3 regions of the Exiguobacterium sp. S22-S28 genome follow, and region 2 is predicted to be linked to each of the others. Evidence: a T-box and tRNA genes for the amino acid it is inferred to sense, from the RefSeq annotation. Region 2 holds a T-box; the other regions hold tRNA genes.

Region 1 (7,460 bases), on a different contig from region 2:
GATCGTCCTCTCCGCTACGGCAACAATTGCTAGTTTTTCACAAGTAGCGGAAGCTTCGACTTACCGCCAAGCGAAGACGCAATTGAATCTTCGTACAGGTGCCTCGACAGAGAATAAAGTCGTTACGGTCATCCCGACTTCAGAATATGTCACTGAGGTCAGTCGACTTGGAACTTGGTCGAAAGTCCGTTACGGGACCAAGACAGGATATGCCAGTACAAAATTTTTACTGACAGATCAACAAATCGGCGGATTACGTATCGGGAAGACGTTGGTTGTTAATCCAAATTTGCCGTTACGTTCCACATATGCTCCAGGGGAAAGTCCAATTGCGCGGGCAGCCTTTGAAAAAATGAAACTCGCTGCTAAACAAGAAAAAATCACTTTAGTTGCATTTAGTACATACCGTTCTTATGCCTATCAGAAAGCCCTGTTTGACAAGTATGTGGCACGTGACGGTTTTGAAAAAGCAAGTACGTACAGCGCACAACCCGGGAAAAGCGAGCATCAGACAGGACTTGGTTTTGATATCGGCGGAGCAGACTCTTCCAGATATGCCAAGTTCAGCTTCTCGAGCACAAAAGAGGCAAAATGGCTGGCCGCTAATTCCTATCGCTACGGTTTCCATCTGCGTTATCCGCTCGGTAAAGAATCATGGACCGGCTATACGTATGAAAGTTGGCATTTTCGTTATGTCGGGGCGACGCTTGCTGCTCAATTGAAAGTGAGCGGCTTGACGATGGAAGAATACTACAAGTTGGAACCGGGGAAACCGATGACGCCTTAACAGGTTTTGTTTCAAGCGACGAATGGTAAATAAATGGTGTGTCACTCATCGTCAAGGGTTGCGGTCTGTCTTTTGTGAAAGAGGTGGAAGCTGTGGCTAAAAAAGAAGAGAAGCATCATATCATTACCTTTACATTCGAAGAAGAGGCGACATCGTATCAAGTGTTCAGCGAACTGAAAAAGTATCATGCCAACGGTCAAGTTGATTTTGAACAAATCGCTGTCATTAAACGAAGTGAAAGCGGGGCGTTTTCGTTTGAAGATGCGGTCGATTTAAGCGGCTCCAATAAAGCCTTCAAAGGTTCCTTGATTGGGATGGCCGTCGGGATTCTCGGAGGACCGTTCGGCATTCTGTTAGGCTCGATGACAGGGATGTTGATTGGCGGCTCGAAGGATTTAAAAGAAAATCAAGCCGTCCAGGAAACGTTTAAACGCACACTCGGTGTGATTCCACCCGGAAAAACAGGAATCATTGCGATTGGTGAAGAATTTGAACCGTCTGTACTGGACGGTCTTGTCGCTAAACATAATGGAACGATTGATCGAACCGATGAAGTACTTGAAAAATAATCAAAAAAATCCTTCCCTCATAAATGAGAGAAGGATTTTTTGTTAGGACTGCTGTTCTTTTTTTACTTTTTTGAAGAAGAACAGTTCGTAGACGACAGGGACAATGATCAACGTCAAGAGCGTTGAAGTCGTTAATCCACCGATAACCGTCAAGGCGAGACCTTTTGAAATCAATGTGCCGGATGACGTAGTGAGTGCCAGCGGAACAAGGGCCATGATGGTTGCGAATGCTGTCATCAAGATTGGACGAAGTCGTGTTTTACCGGCTTCGATCAACGATTCGCGGATCGGTAAACCACGTGTGACATTTTGTCCAATCCGGTCGACAAGTACGATGGCATTGGTCGTTACGATACCGATGAGCATCAAGAAACCAATCATGACACTGACGGATAACGGCTCATTTGCCAAGAACAAGGTGACGAGTGAGCCAATCGGAACGAAGATGAGCGATGACAAGATGATGAACGGAATCCGTGCTTTTCCGAACGTAATCAGCATCGTCAAGTAGACAAGTCCGATGGCGACGACGATGGCAATACCAAGTGATTGGAAGATTTCGACCGTATCGTCGTTTCCGCCACCACTCGTTAAGGAAACACCGTCTGGCAAGTCGATTTTTTCGACAGCAGCTTTAACGTCACTTGAAACCGTTTGGACGTTATCGCCCTTCACTTGCCCAGAAACGCGGGCGTACACTTTGCCGTCCAGTTTCTGAATGGATGTGAACGTCTCGACTTCATTTACCGTCGCAACCTCTTTTAAGGCTACAGGACCAGTTGCCGAGAACAACTGTACGTTTTCAAGATCTGCTTTTGATGTCAAATCTTCTTGGTAAGACAATTGAACGTTTTGGTCTTTATCGTCGAGGTTAAGCGTTCCGACGGTAACCGGTTTGGTTTGGTCGTTGACCGTACCAAGAATCTGGAAACCGGATAAACCACGATCACTTGCTTTTTCAGGATCAATCTCAACGAGGAACTGTTTCTGTTTCTCGCTGAAGTTATTCGTGACGTATTTCAAATCGTTGTTTTTAGTCATGTTATCTTCAACGAGTTTTGCTGCTTTTTGGAGCGCTTCTAGATCAGTCGAGAACAAATCAACATCCACATTGTTGTTCGATGGCGGACCACCTGTCGACAGTTCAGCAACACTGATTTTGACATCGACATCGTCTTCTTTTGCGATATCCTCCATTTGTGTTTCAAGGGATTTAATTGTCTTTTCGACATCAGCTCCGTCTTTTAAGTTCAAGAAGTAGCTGGCTTTGTTATCAAGTCGCAAGCCGGTCGTGAAATCACGGGCTCCGACGGATGTCGTGACATCAGCAATCGCTTTTTCCTGATCGAACATTTTTTCCATGTTGAGCGAAACATCACTCGTTTTCTCAAGAGATGTTGCAGCCGGCAGTTCAAGCGAAGCCGTCAATGTTTTGGAAGCTTCGTTTGGAATGAACGTAAACCCAAGTTGCGGTACGATCGCAAGTGAACCGCCAAGCAATAAGAACGAAACGACGAGAATAATCGCTTTGTGCGACAGTGATTTTTCAATCAGTTTGCCGTACCAACGTTGCAAGGCACCTTCTTTTTCTTCAGCAGGTACTTTTTTGAAGGCGAATTTCGCTAAGATCGGCACAATCGTGATCGCAACGAGAAGCGAAGCGAGTAACGAGAAGATGATTGTCAAGGCGAATGGCAGGAAGAACTTCCCTGTGATGCCACCGACAAACCCGATTGGTAAAAAGACAACGACGGTCGTCAAGGTAGAAGACGTGATGGCTTTTAAGATCTCTTTCGTCGATTGCTCGATGATTTCATTCGTCATACCTGACTCTGATTTTCGGACCCGCCGGAAGATATTTTCGATGACAACGATACTATCATCGACGACACGACCGACCGCAACCGCCATACCACCAAGGGTCATGATATTTAACGAGATGTCCTGCCAGTTCAAGAAGATCGCCGCAATTAAAATCGACAGCGGGATTGAGACGATGGCAATGATGGTCGCTCGGATGTTTCGTAAGAAGAGGAGGACGGCAAGAGAAGCAAACAAAGCACCGAGTAATCCTTCTTTTACGAGAGTAGCGACTGACTCCTCAATGTCTTTAGCGGAATCGATGCCAATCGTATAATCGATTTGATCATCATATTTGTTCAAGATGTTTGTGACACCATCTGCAATTTCAACAGTGTTCGCATCTTGTTTTTTCGTGATGGCCATCGATAACGAATCTTTTAAGTTGTAACGTGTTTTTTCACTTTGCTCGGAAACGGCTTCGATTTTTGCGATATCTCCGAGACGGATTGGTTCTGCTGGTTCTGCTTCTTCTGGTGCACCCGTTGTACCCGGTGCTTCGGACTCTGAACCGGATCCTCCTGTAGGAGGACCTGATGGAGCGCCTGTTGCTGGACTTGACGCAACAGAAGATGTCAGCTGGAGATTTTTTAACTTATCTAAGTTTTCCAGCTTTTCTTCGACCCGAATCGGGATTTTTGAATCACCTTCTGCAAGTTGACCAGATGGGAACGATACATATTTGGCATTGATTTGTTCTTTGATGCTGGTTAACGACAATCCGGCAGCGGTCGCTTTTTTATTGTCGACAGTAATCTGGACCAGATCATCTTTGTAGCCACCAACAGAAACACTGTTGATGCCGGGAATTTTATTGAGTTCTGGTTCGATTTCATCCTTTAATAGAGATTCAATCTCTTTTCCATCTTTACTAAAGAAGGAGATGTTGTAGATCGGGAACGAACCAAATGAAAAACGATTTAACTTTGTTGTTGCTTCTTCCGGAAGATTGGCATCCTGAATGGCAGCATCGATTTGTTGTTCGACTTTGTCCATATCGGTATCAAAGGGGAATTCAATATTGATGATTCCGATACTTTCGTAAGCAGAGCTCGTAATTTTAGTGGAACCCTCGATTCCTTTGAGTGCGGTTTCCAGTTTTGAAACGACTTGCTTGTCGACATCATCTGGAGATGCGCCTGGGTAAACAGCTTCTACAGAAATTTGAGGAAATTCGATTTCAGGAAACTGATCTACTTTGAGTTGAGTAAACGAATACACGCCGCCTAAAATTAAAAGAATGGCAATAATAAACACGGCAACGGAGTTCTTCAAACTAAATCTTGTTAGAAAATTCAACGGGTACCCCTCCTTTATTTTATATGTGCTTATTTACATAGTAGAGGACGAAAGAAAACCCTGCAACTTTGAACTGTTACCGCAGAAGAAAAAAATAAAAGAAAATCATAAAAAATACTTTACAGATTTCAATATGTTGCTATAATAAACATATACCCAGTACGACATCACATGATTCTGTAGCTCAGCTGGGAGAGCGCTACCTTGACAGGGTAGAGGTCGCTGGTTCGAGCCCAGTCAGAATCATACCAAAATCCCGTTCATCTTTTGATGAACGGGATTTTTTTTGTATAAAAAAAGCTATTCCTTCATTAACAATGAAAGGAATAGCAACTGAGCCTTATTGAATCTCTAAACGAAGATCGCCCATTTTTGTCCAACCGGCCATCGTCGTCATCCGGTAAAAGACGAGCGTCAAAATACCGGGAAGAAGCACGCCGGTTGCGAAAAAGACAAGGAAGGCATTGAATCCTTGATTGACGAAGATGTTAAGCGGCGCGATCATCGAATTTAATCCAAGACCGGCAAGCTCATAAGGGACTTCGAGTGAAAGAACAAGTGTTGCAATTGGCGCGGAAATCATCGCGGCTAGGAATGGTGCGACGACAAGGCGCGGATTTTTAACGATGTTCGGGAACTGGACTTTTGGTGTGACGAAGAAAGAAGCAATCAATCCACCGGGATCGGTCTGACGATATGCCATCAACGTAAAGCCGACGAACTGGGCGGAACAACCGATCAAAGCAGCGGCGCTGGCGACGGGATCGAGCTGAAGAGCAATCGCGAGTGCAGCCGATGATGCGGGTGACATCAATAAGACACTAAAAATAAGGGCGATGACAAGTGAAGTCGCGATCGGTGAAGATTCGACTGACGCAGTAACCATGGCACTGAATCGAGTGAGTAACGGTGTCGTGACAGCAGCAGCAGCGAGACCAGTAAAACCACCGGCAAGGACAGCGCTGACCGGAATAGCCATCATATCGAATTTTGTTTTTCCGGTCATTCGTTTTCCGACGAAGACAGCAACGGCAGCAGCGAGCAATGCACTGATTGGTTGACCCGGCACGAGGACAAGCCCGGCGTCCGTTGGCTGAAGTGCCGCTCCGCCAATCGTTGCGGCAATCATGGAACTGAATAAAACAAGTGTATTCCCGCCAAGTTGATAAGCGATGCCGGCTCCGAGTGCCGGGGCAAGTAAGACTTTGGCGACACCGCCAATCGTGAGTAACATCTCAATATGTAATAAGTTGCCGAACGTTTCAATCAATAATCCTACCCCTAACGTCACTAACACGGCATTCGCCATACCGGCAGACACTTTCACCATTCGATCCATCGCATATTCCTTCAATTCACTCATCCTCTCTCTATTTTGTTTTGCCATAAAAAAAACCTATCCGTTATCGGATAGGCGCCATCATTCCTGCGGGCGCCTCATTCGATGCATCGAAAGAAGGGCCCAAAATCAATTCCGAAAATCAACGGAAAAGGTTTCAGTCCCTCGAACATAGAATAATCAGTCGGCCAGCAATTTGTTGTATATACATAAGATGATGCTCCTCTCAATGAATTTTTCTAAGCCTAACACGGTCAGGATGAATAATCAATATTTTCTGACAACTTATTCCCAAAGATTTTTTTACTTTAAAAGAGGGAAAAGTGAGAAAGACCATCATACTTACAATGGAGGCGTTTTCATGAAGTTCGCAGTCATTACCGATATTCATGGCAATGCCGTAGCAGTGGATATTATAGAAGTCGCATATGACGACCGACCTTGTCTTGAAGCGATTAATGCTGCACCGACGCCCGAAAAAGAACTGTTGCGGAAACTATTTCTAGGTGGAAGAACATGAAAAAGCGATCCGCTGGACGACATACGGATCGTTTGATCGGGAACTTACGTCATGATAAAAAAGAACTTACAAAAATAAGACCTACAGGGACGGCAATAAGTAAAAGTCCGATGATTCGTTTCGCACGACTTCGTTTCCACTGAAAGGCGAGTGAAAGAAATGGAGATAAGAGAAATCCGACAAATACAGTAATCAACGTCAAAATAAAGAACAGAAAGTCTGTCTTGGAACTGGTACGGGTATACGATTTCCACATGTCGACGAGCGAGACGATGACGTATACCAGTAAAGCCAACGTGAACAGGAAATTAGACAGTAAAAGTTGAGACAAATAAAACACTCCATTCCAATATGATTAGGAATCCATAACGCAAAACAGCCTCTCCATACATCGAGAGGCTGTTTCATTATAACAATTTTAACATCGCTTGACTGATTGTTTTTAAATCAAGTGGAGGACCAATCAACGGCCAGTCGGAAATCAAGGCAATATAGGTCTTGAACAACAGAAAAGCAGTGATTTCAACCGGAACATTCGGTGAACGTTTCTCCAGTTCAAGACGTGTTTCGAGCAGATTCTTGATATATTCAACGATGTGTTGCTCAATCCGGACGCGCAATTCAAACATTTCCTGCAATTTCAACGTATGGGTTTCTTGTATGATTTGCAAAATGAACAAATGTTGTTGCTGATGATTAACGATTGCGTCAATCATCGCCTGTTTATTTTCCTCGATTGAAGCTGTTGTTGCATAGGCATTTTCTGCTTCTGCTTTCATATCCTGCAGAACGCGCGTGACGAGCGATTCAAATAAATCAAGCTTACTTTCAAACAGTTGATAAACAGTCGGTTTTCCGACATGAGCGCGTTTCGCGATGCGTTCGATGGTCGTTCCTTTATAACCAAGTTCTGAAAAACAAGCCATCGCAGCATCTAAAATTAGATGTTCCTTATCAGACAGTGTCATGGCGTTTTCTCGCTTTCGTCGAAAGAAGAATTCGTTTTCCACCTAAAGCACCAGCAAAGCTGATAGCAAGAGCAGAAAACAGAATCAGACCAAGAACCTGACTGTTAGAAATCAATGT
Region 2 (7,460 bases):
TCATCAACCAACTGCTTCGTGAGCCGCTGTCGTACATCAAAGACGCGGCAGCAAAACCGGATGCCGAGCAACGGATTGCTCAGTTCATGGATACGTTTGCATTAGACGAAGAACTGTTTGACGGTGGCGTCGAGGAAATGGTATTACAAGACGAACCAGCAGCTGAACGTAAAGCTGTGAATCGATGAACATAGACCGAATTGTGTTACAATAGAAAAGCATGGGGCGGACTTGTGCCGCCCCTTTATTATTGTACAGGGGGATTTCAGCATGCGAAAAATCATAGTAGGTTCACGTAGTTCAAAACTTGCGATGACTCAAACGAAGTGGGTTATCGAACAATTGAAACAAGCAGGTGCACCATACGAATTCGAAATCAAGAACATCATCACGAAGGGTGACCGCATCCTTGACGTGACACTATCTAAAGTCGGTGGTAAAGGATTGTTTGTTAAAGAAATCGAACAACAGATGATTGACGAAGACATTGATTTTGCTGTGCATAGCATGAAGGATCTCCCGTCTGAATTACCGGCAGGGCTCATCATCGGTGCGACTCCCGCCCGTGTAGATGCACGAGATGCGTTGATTACGACGACGGGTGGCGGACTGGACTCACTTCCGGAAGGGGCAATTGTTGGAACGAGCAGCTTACGCCGCGGTTCTCAATTACTCAAACTGCGTCCGGATTTAAAAATCGAATCCATTCGCGGCAATATCGACACACGTCTTGAAAAGCTGAAGACAGGACCGTTTGACGGCATCCTGCTTGCTGCTGCCGGCCTGCAACGAATGGGTTGGTCGGATGAGACCGTTTCCGAATATCTTTCGACTGACGATATGATTCCGGCGGTTGGACAAGGGATTTTAGCAATTGAATGCCGGGCGGACGATCAAGAAGTACGCGACTTGTTGAATTTGATCCACGATCAGATGACAGAAAAAGTAGCCTTTGCGGAACGTTCTTTCTTGGCAGCAATCGAAGGAAGCTGTCATGTTCCTGTCGGTGGATTTGCGACGATCAATGAAGATTTATCAACGACACTTGTCGGTTTCCTTGGTTCAGTGGACGGACAACAAATTTTGCTTGAACGAGAAACATCACTTGATCCGATGCAACTCGGTCAAATGGTAGCAACACGTCTTCTTGATGCGGGTGGTCGTGAAATTCTCGCTTCTTTACCGGATGATCTTTAAGCAACTTGTCTTGACAGGGAGTCGTCGACCAACTGTAGAGCAGGTGGCGCGATTAGCGGAACAACAAATCGAAGTCGTTTATCATCCGGTCATCAAAACGATTCCCGTCGCGTTTCACTTACCGACAGAACTAGATTGGCTGATCGTGACGAGCCCGACAGGCGTCGAACGCATCCAGTCGGAGCTCCCTTCCTTGCAGGACACAAAGATTGCAGTGGTCGGATCGAAAACGGCGGCGGCATTAATCAAACAGGGACGAACACCTGATTTTATACCATCGGCTTTTACAGGGGATGTGCTGGTCGAAGAATTACGACCGCTGCTTCAAGCGGGACAACGCATTTGCTTTGCCCGCGGAAACCGGTCGCGTCAAGAACCGCTCGAACGATTAAGAAACGCCGTTGCGGCTGAAGTGTTGGAAGTCATCACATACGAAACGAAGTTACGGGTGATTCCACCTGATGTATTGCAACGTGCTACGTATATTGGTTTACAAAGTCCTTCAGCTGTCGAAGCGATTGCGCCGCTTTGCAAAGAAACGACCGCAACCTATGTGACGATCGGACCAATCACCGAGCAAGCCGCTCGACGATCTGGTTTGGCACCGCTTTTGGTCGCTGACATCTATACACTCGATGGACTGATTGACTGTATTTTAGAGGAGGAACTGTTATGAATACATTAGAATTCGCACGCCACCGCCGCTTACGGAATACCGCGTCATTACGCTCACTCGTCCGGGAAAATCATCTGCACAAATCGGATTTGATTTATCCGCTGTTTATTGCAGAAGGGGACGATATCAAACGGGAAGTCAGCTCGATGCCCGGTGTGTTTAACCTTTCGCTCGATCATCTGGAAGCTGAAATCAAAGAAGTGGTTGAACTCGGTATCGAGTCCGTCATCTTGTTTGGTGTTCCGCACGATCATTTAAAAGATGAGCAAGGAACAGGAGCGTTTCATGATCACGGGATCGTGCAAGAAGCAACACGACTCGTTAAAAAGGTCGCACCACAACTGACGGTCATTGCAGATACTTGTTTATGTGAATACACGTCAACAGGCCACTGCGGTATCGTTGCTGACGGAACCGTTGATAATGATGCATCGCTTCCGTTGCATGTCCAAACAGCTGTGTCACAAGCACGTGCCGGTGCAGACATCATCGCGCCGTCTTCGATGATGGACGGATTCGTGGCAGCCATTCGTCAGGGACTTGATGAAAATGGCTTCAGCCATATCCCGGTCATGAGTTACGGGGTCAAATATGCTTCCGCTTATTACGGACCGTTCCGTGACGCAGCCAATTCAGCACCGGGCGAAGGGGACCGTAAAGGTTACCAAATGGATCCTGCCAACCGCCGCGAAGCATTCCGGGAGGCGACAGCCGATGTCGATCAAGGAGCAGACTTCATGATCGTCAAACCGGCACTTGCCTTTATGGATATTATCCGTGACGTCCGCGAACGCGTCGAGTTACCAATCGTCGCTTACAACGTATCGGGTGAATATGCAATGGTCAAAGCCGCTGCGTTAAACGGCTGGATTGACGAGGAACGGATTGTCATGGAAACGATGCTTGGTTTCAAACGAGCAGGCGCTGATTTAATCATTACGTATTTTGCAAAAGACATCTGTCATTACTTGGAGGGGACAAAATGAGCCTGATTAATCAAAACTCAAAATCAAAAGCCGCTTTTGAACGGGCGTTACCGTTGATGCCGGGTGGTGTCAACAGCCCGGTGCGTGCCTATAAATCAGTCGGGATGTCACCAATTTTTGCTGAGCGGGCAAAAGGTTCGCGACTTTACGATATCGATGGCAAAGAATATATCGACTATGTCTTGTCGTGGGGACCGATGATTCTTGGTCATGCCGATCCAATCGTGACGGCAGCGATTCAAGAACAAGCGACACGCGGATGGAGTTACGGGACACCGACAGAAATTGAGTCAGCGATGGCAGAAGTCGTCATCAGCCGTGTGCCGTCGGTCGAAGTCGTCCGGATGGTCAACTCGGGTACAGAAGCGACGATGGCGGCACTTCGCCTTGCACGCGGATATACAGGGAAAACGAAAATCCTGAAGTTCGAAGGCTGTTACCACGGTCATGGCGATTCGCTTTTGATTAAAGCAGGATCGGGCGTGGCGACACTTGGTTTACCGGATTCACCCGGTGTTCCGGCACAAATCGCCAGCATGACGTTAACTGTTCCGTACAATGACATGGACGCAGTCCGGATTGCCTTTGAAAAACACGGCGACGACATCGCGGGTGTCATCGTGGAGCCGGCAGCCGGAAATATGGGCTTTGTCCCACCGCAGCCGGGCTTCCTCGAAGGATTACGCGACATCACGGAACAATACGGGACACTCTTGATTTTTGATGAAGTCATGACTGGTTTCCGGGTTGGCTTCAACTGTGCCCAAGGATACTTTGGTGTCACACCGGATATTACGTGCCTCGGGAAAGTCATCGGCGGCGGCATGCCGGTCGGTGCTTACGGTGGTCGTCGCGACATCATGGAACAAATTGCGCCGCAAGGTCCGATTTACCAAGCCGGTACACTATCCGGTAACCCACTGGCGATGACAGCGGGGCTCGCGACACTGACGCAACTGAAGCCGGAGCATTACGAAGAGTTTGACCGGAAAGCCGGTCGACTGGCGGAAGGGTATCTCGCAGCAGCGGCGAAATATAACATTCCGTTAACGACGAACCGGGCGGGTGCGATGTTTGGTGTCTTCTTTACCAATCAGCCGGTCACGAACTTCGAACAAGCGAAAACATCGAATCTTGAGATGTTCCGTTCGTATTATCAAAAGATGGCAGCACGCGGTGTCTTCTTACCACCATCACAATTTGAAGGTCTCTTCTTGTCGACCGTTCATACGGACGAAGACATCGAACAGACGCTTGCAGCGGTTGAGCTGACGTTCAAAGAATTACAACTCGAATTTAATCGTTAAGCAGTTCTTGACGAGTCACGGACGTCTCGGATAAAATAAGGAAAGAATAATTTGGAAAACAGCGATGACGGGAAGAGTAGTCGAGAAACGAACTGTTATGAGAGAACACATCCATGGCTGAGAGATGTGACAGGACGTCCTGATGAAGGTCACCCCACGAGCTGGTCTCGTAAGCAACAGCAAGCGAGATCCGGATTGCCGCACGTTACGCGGGCTAGAGGGCACTCTGTAAAGAGTGAACTAAGGTGGTACCGCGGAAGAGCAACGGCTTCTTTCGTCCTTAGATGAGGACGAGAGAAGCCGTTTTTATTATGGATTAAAGGAGCGATTTAGATGCAGGAATTATCAATGCCAACAAAGTACGATCCGCAAGCAACAGAGGAAAAATGGTACGACTTTTGGATGAAAGGGGAATACTTCAAAGCCGATCAAGACCCGGAAAAAGCACCGTATACGATTGTCATCCCCCCGCCAAACGTTACCGGGAAATTACACCTCGGTCACGCTTGGGATACGACACTCCAAGATATGCTGACACGAATGAAACGGATGCAAGGCTTTGACGTCTTGTACCTGCCAGGGATGGACCATGCCGGAATCGCGACGCAAGCAAAAGTCGAACAGAAACTCCGGGCAGAAGGCAAGTCACGCCTTGAGATGGGACGCGAAAAGTTCCTGGAACAATCGTGGGCCTGGAAAGAAGAATACGCCTCAACGATCCGTGAACAGTGGTCAAAACTCGGACTCGGGCTCGATTATTCACGGGAACGGTTTACACTCGATGAAGGATTGTCGGAAGCGGTTCAAGAAGTGTTCGTTAAATTATACGAAAAAGGCTTGATCTACCGTGGCGAATACATCGTCAACTGGGATCCAGCGACGAAAACAGCGATCTCGGACATCGAGGTCATCTATAAAGACATCGAAGGTGCCTTCTATCACTTCAGTTATCCGTTGACGGATGGATCAGGTCACGTCGAACTGGCGACGACACGTCCGGAAACGATGCTTGGGGATACGGCGATTGCGGTCAATCCGAAAGACGAGCGTTATGCGCACCTGGTCGGAAAAACGATCACGTTACCGATCGTCGGACGGGAAATTCCGATTGTCGCCGATGAGTACGTCGACATGGAATTCGGAACAGGGGTTGTGAAAATCACGCCAGCCCACGATCCAAATGACTTCGAAGTCGGAAACCGTCATGATCTACCACGTGTCCTTGTCATGAATGAAGACGGAACGATGAACGAAAATGCAGGGAAATATGAAGGCATGGATCGTTTTGAATGCCGCAAGCAAATCGTTGAAGATCTGAAAGAGTCAGGTGTTTTGATCAAGGTCGAACCGCATCTGCATTCCGTCGGTCACTCCGAGCGGTCGGATGCTATCGTCGAACCGTACTTGTCGCTCCAGTGGTTCGTCAAAATGGAGCCGCTTGCTGAAAAAGCACTGCACGAGCAACAAGGGGAAGACAAAATCAACTTCATTCCACAACGTTTTGAAAACACGTATGTCCGCTGGATGGAAAACATCCGCGACTGGTGTGTCAGCCGTCAGCTCTGGTGGGGTCACCGGATTCCGGCTTGGTACCATAAAGAAACGGGCGAAGTCTACGTCGGCAAAGAAGCACCGGCTGACATCGAAAACTGGGAACAAGACAATGATGTGCTTGATACATGGTTCTCTTCAGCGCTCTGGCCGTTCTCGACGATGGGTTGGCCGAACGAAGGCGCAGCTGATTATCAGAAGTACTTCCCAACGTCAACACTCGTAACAGGTTATGATATCATCGCTTTCTGGGTCTCACGGATGATCTTCCAATCGTATGAATTCACAGGCGAACGTCCATTCAACGATGTACTGATTCACGGTTTGATTCGCGACTCAGAAGGACGGAAAATGTCGAAGTCACTCGGTAACGGGATTGATCCGATGGATGTCATCGAAAAATATGGTGCGGATTCGCTCCGTTGGTTCTTAACGACCGGTTCAACACCAGGAAACGATTTACGTTTCTACTGGGAGAAAATCGAAGCGACATGGAACTTCTCGAACAAATTGTGGAACGCAAGCCGTTTTGCCTTGATGAACATGGATGGACTGACACACGATCAAATTGACCTGTCAGGCGAGAAATCACTTGCCGATCAATGGATTCTGACACGTCTGAACACGACGATTGATGATGTGACGCGTCTGTCGGACAAATACGAGTTTGGTGAAGCCGGTCGTGTCCTCTATCACTTCATTTGGGAAGACTTCTGTAACTGGTACATCGAGATGGCGAAGTTACCGTTAAACGGTGAGGACGAAGCAGCCAAATTGACGACGCGTTCGATTCTTGCCTATACGCTGGATCAAATCATGCGTCTGATGCATCCGTTCATGCCGTTCATCACGGAAGAAATCTGGCAGCATCTACCGCATGAAGGTGAAACCGTCACACGTGCCGCATGGCCGACACGGAACGATTCACTGGACTTCCCAAAAGCTGTTCCGGCATTTGAAGCCGTTCAGAACGTCATCCGTTCAGTCCGAAATATTCGGGCGGAAGTGAACGCGCCGATGTCGAAACAAATCCAGTTGATGATTTCAACGAGTGACGATCAAGTCCAGCACGATTTAGAAACAAATCTGTCGTACTTGAAAAAATTCACGAATGCGTCTGAATTACTTGTTGAACGCAATATGACGGCACCAGAAAAAGCGATGAGTGCGATCGTCACGGGAGCGGAATTGTTCATTCCGTTGGCTGATTTGATCAACATCGAAGAAGAAATCGCTCGTCTGAACAAAGAACTCGTCAAGTATACAAAAGAAGTCGAACGGGTCGAGAAAAAACTCAACAATCCAGGCTTCGTCGGAAAAGCTCCGGCACACGTCATTGAAGAAGAACAAGCAAAAGCACAAGACTATAAAGAGAAACAGGCGGCAGTTGAAGTCCGGATCAGCGAACTCGCAAAATAATCTTAAAAGTGGCTCAAGTTTTCTTGAGTCACTTTTTTTGAAGGAGTGAAGCAAGCGTGAGAACACGAGAAGATGTGCTCGAATGGTTATCGGCGTTACTGGCATTTGGCATCAAACCGGGACTGAGTCGGATGGAAGCATTACTGACGGAACTGGGAATCGATCCGGATACGATTTCGACGGTTCATGTCGCGGGAACGAACGGCAAAGGATCGACGGTCGCTTTTTTGCGCGAGATGGGAGTAGCGCAAGGACTGCGGATTGGAACTTTTACGTCACCGTATATCATTCAGTTTGAAGAACGAATCATGTTGAACGGTGTAC
Region 3 (7,460 bases), on a different contig from region 2:
TGGTAAAGCGACGGGAGATAAATCAACAGAACGTGAAGGCAAAAAAGATCAGCTTAAAGGCGATGCTAAAAAAACGGTTGGGAATGTTCAACAGAATCTCGAAGATACAAATCGTCGTTAATCTGTACTCGTAAAGATCCCTTTTGCTAAGGGATTTTTTTTATGAAAAAAATATGTATAAAGGTCTAGTCATTTGGACGTTCATGTGGAATAATAATAAGTGTTAAAGCGTTTTCATTGTCACGCCATTATTTGTTTTATTTGAGAAAGGATGAAGTGTATGTTGCAGTTTCTTCAACGAATCGGTAAAGCCTTGATGTTACCGATCGCCGTTTTACCAGCCGCAGGAATTGTCCTTCGACTTGGATCAGCTGACATGTTGGATGTTCCTCTGATGGTCGCAGCAGGTGGAGCAATTTTCGATAATCTGCCGCTGATTTTCGCGATCGGGGTCGCGATTGGTTTATCCATTGATGCAAGTGGAGCCGCCGGTTTAGCCGGGGCCGTCGGGTACTTGGTACTTAAGACGGGTGTTGACTCGATGAATAAAGATTATTCGAGTGCCCAGATTCAGGCAAAGTATGATGCCATTGCCGCCATTGTCAATGATTCCTCGACGAAGGTCGACGGCGCCACCTTGACGTCCATCGCCAATCAGGCAGCGTTAGGCTCGATGGTCAACATGGCGGTTTTCGGCGGAATCATTGCCGGTATCGTCGCCGGATTGTTATACAACCGTTTCTACAATATTAAATTGCCAGATTGGTTGGCGTTCTTCGGTGGACGTCGTTTCGTTCCAATCGTCACATCAGCAGCGATGTTGGTCTTGGCGTTTATCTTCGGTTACTTATGGCCGTTCATTGAAGACGGTATTAACAATGCCGGAGAGTGGATGGTCAGTCTTGGAGCAGGTGGAGCCGCACTGTTTGGTTTCTTCAACCGTCTATTGATTCCTGTTGGTCTGCACCATGTCTTAAATAATATTTTCTGGTTCGTCTTTGGTTCGTATGAGAAAGCAGACGGAACAATTGCAAACGGGGATATTGCCCGCTTCTTCGCAGGCGATCCTACAGCTGGAATCTACCAAGCCGGATTTTTCCCGATCATGATGTTTGCATTGCCGGCAGCGGCAGCAGCAATGGTCATGGCTGCCCGCAAAGAGAACCGGAAAGCAGTCGCAGGGGCAATGATTGGTTTGGGATTAACGTCGTTCTTAACGGGAATCACAGAGCCGATCGAGTTTTCATTCATGTTCTTGTCACCTGTTCTCTACGTCATTCATGCGGTTTTAACAGGTGTTTCAATGGCTGTCGTCAATTTACTCGGAATTCTGCACGGGTTCTCATTCTCGGCTGGATTCATTGACTACGTCCTGAACTTCGGAATCGCAACGAAACCGTTATTGTTACTTCTGGTCGGTCTCGCGTTCGCGGTCATCTACTACTTCCTGTTCTACTTCATGATCACGAAGTTTGATCTGAAAACACCGGGTCGTGAAGATGAGACGCTCGTCACAGACGCCGGACTTGTAGCAGACGTTTCGGATGATAAGTACGAACAACAAGCAGCCCGGATTTTTGCCGGATTGCAAGGAACGGATAATGTAACGTCGATCGATAACTGTGCGACACGTCTTCGTCTGCAAGTGAAAGACGCCAGTATTATCGACGAAGCAGCCATTAAAGCTGCTGGTGCAAAGGGTGTGATGAAGATGGGGGCAAAAAATGTCCAGATCATCATTGGTACGGATGTAGAATTTGTCGCTGATGCGATGAAACGTCAAAAATAATGATAAAAAACAAACGGCCTTTCCTGAATGATCAGGAAAGGTCGTTTTGTTGAACAGAGGCATCCGATTGTTTTAGGCTACTGACATAAATCGGATAGAAAATACCGATGAGGATAATGATGATACCAATCCACTGTGAAGCAGCCAGATGTTCTCCTAAAATAAGGACCGAACAGATAACCGCTGTCGGCAGTTCCGCTGCGCCAAGCAACGAGACACTGGCAGGACTGAGGTGAGGAGCACCTGCTGCGAACAAGAGCGGAGGTAGAATCAGAGCAAACAGACCAAGCGGCAACGCATACCAAATCAATCCTTGTTCAAAATTTGCAACTGTTAAAAATGTCGTCGGTGGGTACATGATCATGACGAAAAGCAGACCGCCCGTCATCATATAAAAACTCTTTTTGATGACCGGGACATGGTTTGCGACTCGACCGCTTGCAAGTAAGAAAATTGAAAAACTGACAGCTGCTCCGAGTCCGAACAACGTTCCCCGAAGGTCGAGGGCACTGGAATATGCCGCACTGGCTAAAATGGCACCGCCGATCAATAGAATAGCAGATAAGAAGTGAGAACGTGACGGCAGGCGTCTTGCAAGAATTGAATCAATCACAACGCCGATCCATGTAAACTGGAACAGGAGAATGATTGCGACTGAAGCGGAAACGGTTTGCAAGCTTTGATAATACAAGTAACCGGTCGTTCCGCTGGAAATCCCGATAGCCATCAAAGTAACAGCCGTTTTAGGATGGAGGCGAATATTTTTCGACAGCAGAGCTAAGATGAAAATCATCAGCCAACCAAAAAAGAATTGACTGCCGGAAACGGCTGCCGAGTTAAATCCTGCCCCGTAAGCGAGCTTGACAATAGTGGATAAGACGCCGTAACTAATGGCGCCGATTAAGACGAAAAGTGTTGCTTTTGAACGGTTCATACAGTTCCCTCCATGTTTTAGAACGCACAAAAAAGGTTGCAACGGGGCCTTGTCCAGGTTTTTTGGACAGGGTTTGGTTGCAACCTGTGTGAGTTATTTAATATTGAGTCCAGCTTTTTCGTAAAAAGATGGCTTTAGTTCATTGTATCGGACGGTCAATTGATTAAACTTCTTTAATGCCTCAGTCGCTTGGCGAGACGTTCGGTTTAAATCAGCTGTCGCTTCGTCAATCTTAACGAAGTTTGGTTTTTCGGTCAAGTAAGAAAGCACTTTCTTTTCTGAAGCGATCGTCGCTGCGTAACGTTTCAAAAATGTATCAAATGCTTTCTCGCGCTCTTTGAAGACATCGAGAAGAGCGGTCCCGTCTTTTTTGGAAGCAGCAGGTAATGAAGATAACGTACTTGCTAATTTCGGGAGATCTAACTCATCAAAAGCACGGGTACGAATTATTTTTTCTTGTTTTAACAATTTGACACGGTCTTCGTTCAAAGCGGTTAATTCATCCCGTTCATTTTGCGCCCGGTTAATGTCATCGGCTCCAGCTTCGAGGACTGCTTGATACGTATTGACGGAAATTTCGTCTTGGCGCGTCCGTTGCTCCGCGACGACGGCTGCTTTTTGTTCGGACTTCGCTTGTTCTTCCAACTGATCGTACATCGAGGAGGCGGGATCACTCGAGCAGGCACTGAGGATCAAGAGACCGAGACAGGTCAAACAACTAGTGAGAATCATCCGTTTTTTGATCATGAAAGTAACTCCTTATAAATGAGAGAATTTTGCGAAATTATAAGGGATATGAAAATCTTCATCATAGATGGAGAATTGATATCCTTTTTTCTTTAATCCGGCAACAATCGCAGGTAATGCCCGCAATGTTTGGGGTTGTTCATGTAACAGGATGATTTCGACCGGATCTTCCGCACGGCGGATGACGGTTTTCGCGACTTCCTTGGCACTATCTTTGTAGTACCAGTCCATTGAATCAATCGACCAATCCCAAATTCGAAGTTCAGCCTGTTCAATTTCTTTTGCAATTGACTTGGTAATGCCGGGTGTTGATCCATAAGGAGGACGTGTCAACAAAGGGGTATGATTCGTCAGTTGTTTGATTTGCTTCTGAACCCGAAGCATCTCGGGAACATATTGCTTTTCCTTATACAAGGTGTCGTAATCATGTGTTTCGCTGTGTGGTCCGATGTAATGTCCATCCTTTGCCATCAAGCGGACGACATCCGGTTGCTCATTGATGTTACTTCCGATCACGAAGAATGTCGCTTTAACATCTTGCTCGCGTAACGATTTCAAGATGTCCGGTGTCAATGCGGTCGGTCCATCTTCAAATGTCAGATAAGCTACTTTTTTAGTAATCCCGTTCCATTTTTCAACGCGTGCCTTGTCCAAGTTCGGAGTCGGGATTTTCCGCAAAGACTGGACGGATTTTACACTAGCTTGTTGTGTCGAAGTAAGATACTGATACACGATATAACCACCAAGCGGAAGAAGAATTAAAGCCATCATGATAAAAAGCTTAGCGAAATACTTTCGTTTTGGTTTTCGTTGTCTTGGACCAAGTCCGATTGGATTACCCGAGTTGTATGAATCCATTGATGTCTGAGCTCCTTTGCGGAAAATCTTATGAGTTAAATGTAACATTTTGTCTGTTTCGTTTGTAACAAAAATATTACAAAAAGATGACTCAAGACCCTGTAATTCAAAAAAAGTTTTATAAAATAGAAAAAAATACTTTTTTTAACTAAAAAAAGAAGTCTATCCGTTATCGGAGACTTCTTCTTTCGAACTTGTGATCAGTGTTCTGTAACAGAACACTCATCACATTCTGTTTTATACGATTCACATTGTTCGTCCATTTCTTTTCCACAGTGGGAGCAAGTTTTGACCGGAAGTTGACGGTAAAACTCTGGAGACGTTTCTTGGTAAAGGGGTTGTTCCATGATTTTATTCCTCCTCTTGATGTATGAATGGGCCAGCGAGTAATACTGAATTTATTTTATTGTACTAGTACAGAAGAGTTGTGTCAATTACTGTTTTATAACAGTAGATTTTTAATGAGTCTTGTCATATGACAGGTAGCGTAGAGGATGATACGATAACAAAGTAAACAGATGTATTTAGAGGGGGATTATTATGAATCAAACAGTATCTGACACACTATCACTTTTGACAGAACGTCGGTCGGTTCGTCATTACGATGAGACATTCAAGCTTTCGCAAGAAGAAGTAAAAGAGTTGATTGAATTAACGACAGCTGCACCGAGTGCCTGGAATCTGCAACATTGGCATTTCCTTGCTTTCCATTCGGAAGACGCAAAGCAACGTCTTGCGCCGATTGCTTACAATCAGCCTGCTATCAGTTCTTCTTCAGTCGTCATTGCCGTATTAGGAGATTTACAGGCAAACCGAAACTACAATCCTGTGTATGGTCCAGCCGTAGAAACAGGAGGTATGACAGAAGAACTATTCGACTCGATCAAAGGTCAAGTGGAAGGTGCTTATCAAAGCGAGGCTTATGCGAGAGATGCAGCCATGTCAAATGCCAGTCTTGCAGCGATGCAACTTATGTTGGTTGCTGAAGCAAAAGGACTGTCAACACTCGCAATGGGTGGATTTAATCATCAACTCTTTACAGAAACGTTTATTACAGAAGAACGTTTCGTCCCTGTTATGCTGATTGCTGTGGGGAAAGCGGTGGAAGATGCGAAGAAACGTCCGGCCCTTCGTCTGCCGATCAATCAGGTCACGACAATCCTATAAGTTGAAATGAAGGGACTGGCTCAAGTCAGAAGTTCAGTTCCATTCATTTTTTATTTTTCATATTTTTTTAGAAAAGTACTTGTCAGATTGTTAGTTTCTTGCTATATTAATACATGTCCTAGCAAGTACATAACGTACTGCATCATGATTCTGTAGCTCAGCTGGGAGAGCGCTACCTTGACAGGGTAGAGGTCGCTGGTTCGAGCCCAGTCAGAATCATACCAAAAAGCCCGTTCATCCTTTGATGAGCGGGCTTTTTTTAATTATCTGCCTGAAGTTCATCCTCTGTGACCCATTTATGATTCTTAACGGTTTTCCCACCCGACGTCGGTTTAAAATCAACCATATAGACCGTCGTCTGTTCAGCACTGTCAATCGTGGCTTCAGCACCGTCCATTCCTTTCATATGATCAGCGGCAAGTGTCACGTCGTCTCCCTTACTTAAAGTCGAAGCAGGGACGGGGTTAAGTTCTTCCTGGATGATCCATTTGTGATTGGTGACTTTTTCCCCACCGGTCGTCGGCGTATAACTGATCGCATAAACCGTTGTGTCAAAGGCGTCGACGACCGTTCCTTTCGCACCATCCATCCCTTGCATATGATCAGAAGCAAGAATAACTTTACTGTTATCCTCGAACTTCGGATTTTCAGCTTGTTTGATTCCTTCTGGAACTTTTCCGTCACTTGAATGCATCATTCCATCATGTGAGCTGCTTTTATCGGCGTCATGCATGTCATGCGAACCGGAGGAATCAGAGTCGGTTCCACAAGCGCCAAGACTTAAAACGGCAGTGAGAGCCAGTGTTGTAACAAACAGTTGTTTCTTCATGTGTCTACCTCCTGTATGAATCTGATTACATTACGACTATACCCGTTGCGTGTGCAAAAACCGTGCAGAAAGCGTGACGATTTGTGGTTCCTGTGTCTTGACACACATTTTCGAATCAAAAATCCTTATACTTAGCAGAGGGAAGATAAGGAGGGGGAACATGCGGCATATTTCTCATTACATCGGTCTGCTGTTTTTAACAGCGCTCTTTCTGATAGGGAGTATTCTTTTTAGTACGTTGTATTTAAATCTTGTGAATCAACGTACCGATGAAGTGTTGTCCGGATTATTGAATCGCGGAAATACGCATCGAGACGTTTTGGAGAAATCATTTGATCAACAAACAATTGATCATGTCAGTTTAATGGAATCTGCTTCTGAATTTACTGTCGTCGTGACCGATCAAAAGGGAAAAATCCTGAAATCTTCCAATCGTTTAACGGAAGAAATGAAAACAGAATTGACGCATACTGAATTTTAAGATCAACGAAAGGATTTAGTGCTACAGACGCCAATGGAGCATGGAAACTTTTTGATGACGGATAGTCCGATCACCATTGCGGGCAGTCATCGCGGGCATGTTTTTATGTTTGCTCCTGAGGATTTGATTCAACAAGTCGTCAAACCATTGCAGCAACAGTTCATTCAGGTAGGAATCATCGCGGTCCTGCTATCACTGGTCACTGTAGCGCTCTGTACACGTTTAATCTCGAAACCGCTGATTAACATGGAACGAGCGACCGCAAAGTTGAGGGACGGAAACCTGGAAGTGGATTTACCGATTGAGCGTTCAGATGAACTGGGTGCATTGGCGCGATCGATTACCCAACTGGCAAAAGATCTCGACTATGTAAACCGTGAACGCACAGAATTTTTAGCACACATCTCGCATGAATTGCGAACGCCACTGACGTATGTCAAAGGGTACGCTGATATCTTGAGTCGTCCCGATTTGCCCGACTCTGAAAAAACGATGTATCTGTCGATTATCAAGGAAGAAAGTGATCATCTCAGCCAACTGATCGAACAATTGATGTTACTGGCTCGTCTGGACGAAAATCAATTTTCGGTAGATCGTTTGCCGCTTGCACTTAACGAGGTGATTTTATCCATTGCCGACAAAATGCGACCGACGA

Evidence for each region. The T-box of region 2 lies ahead of ACHA8N_RS12365 (valine--tRNA ligase). A T-box ahead of a tRNA ligase gene usually reads a tRNA of that ligase, here a tRNA-Val.
Region 1: it encodes a tRNA-Val, which carries the amino acid that the T-box ahead of ACHA8N_RS12365 (valine--tRNA ligase) is inferred to sense. The anticodon was not compared.
Region 3: it encodes a tRNA-Val, which carries the amino acid that the T-box ahead of ACHA8N_RS12365 (valine--tRNA ligase) is inferred to sense. The anticodon was not compared.

The regions. Positions count from the first base shown of each region.
Region 1 covers NZ_JBHFFC010000013.1:22,440-29,899, reverse strand. Annotated here, with positions in the region: gene ACHA8N_RS03255 (D-alanyl-D-alanine carboxypeptidase family protein) at 1-787, shown strand, start outside; gene ACHA8N_RS03250 (DUF456 domain-containing protein) at 880-1,356, shown strand; gene ACHA8N_RS03245 (efflux RND transporter permease subunit) at 1,399-4,515, opposite strand; tRNA gene ACHA8N_RS03240 (tRNA-Val) at 4,689-4,761, shown strand; gene ACHA8N_RS03235 (PTS sugar transporter subunit IIC) at 4,856-5,878, opposite strand; gene ACHA8N_RS03230 (hypothetical protein) at 6,216-6,374, shown strand; gene ACHA8N_RS03225 (hypothetical protein) at 6,424-6,705, opposite strand; gene ACHA8N_RS03220 (TetR/AcrR family transcriptional regulator) at 6,782-7,342, opposite strand; gene ACHA8N_RS03215 (YhgE/Pip family protein) at 7,329-7,460, opposite strand, start outside.
Region 2 covers NZ_JBHFFC010000029.1:117,515-124,974, forward strand. Annotated here, with positions in the region: gene hemA (glutamyl-tRNA reductase) at 1-188, shown strand, start outside; gene hemC (hydroxymethylbilane synthase) at 271-1,197, shown strand; gene ACHA8N_RS12350 (uroporphyrinogen-III synthase) at 1,187-1,873, shown strand; gene hemB (porphobilinogen synthase) at 1,870-2,859, shown strand; gene hemL (glutamate-1-semialdehyde 2,1-aminomutase) at 2,856-4,166, shown strand; T-box leader at 4,222-4,451, shown strand; gene ACHA8N_RS12365 (valine--tRNA ligase) at 4,500-7,136, shown strand; gene ACHA8N_RS12370 (bifunctional folylpolyglutamate synthase/dihydrofolate synthase) at 7,193-7,460, shown strand, end outside.
Region 3 covers NZ_JBHFFC010000018.1:68,167-75,626, forward strand. Annotated here, with positions in the region: gene ACHA8N_RS05100 (CsbD family protein) at 1-121, shown strand, start outside; gene nagE (N-acetylglucosamine-specific PTS transporter subunit IIBC) at 281-1,789, shown strand; gene ACHA8N_RS05110 (EamA family transporter) at 1,821-2,723, opposite strand; gene ACHA8N_RS05115 (YkyA family protein) at 2,817-3,470, opposite strand; gene ACHA8N_RS05120 (polysaccharide deacetylase family protein) at 3,483-4,328, opposite strand; gene yhfH (protein YhfH) at 4,529-4,675, opposite strand; gene ACHA8N_RS05130 (nitroreductase family protein) at 4,869-5,495, shown strand; tRNA gene ACHA8N_RS05135 (tRNA-Val) at 5,642-5,714, shown strand; gene ACHA8N_RS05140 (YdhK family protein) at 5,755-6,324, opposite strand; gene ACHA8N_RS05145 (hypothetical protein) at 6,485-6,805, shown strand; gene ACHA8N_RS05150 (sensor histidine kinase) at 6,839-7,460, shown strand, end outside.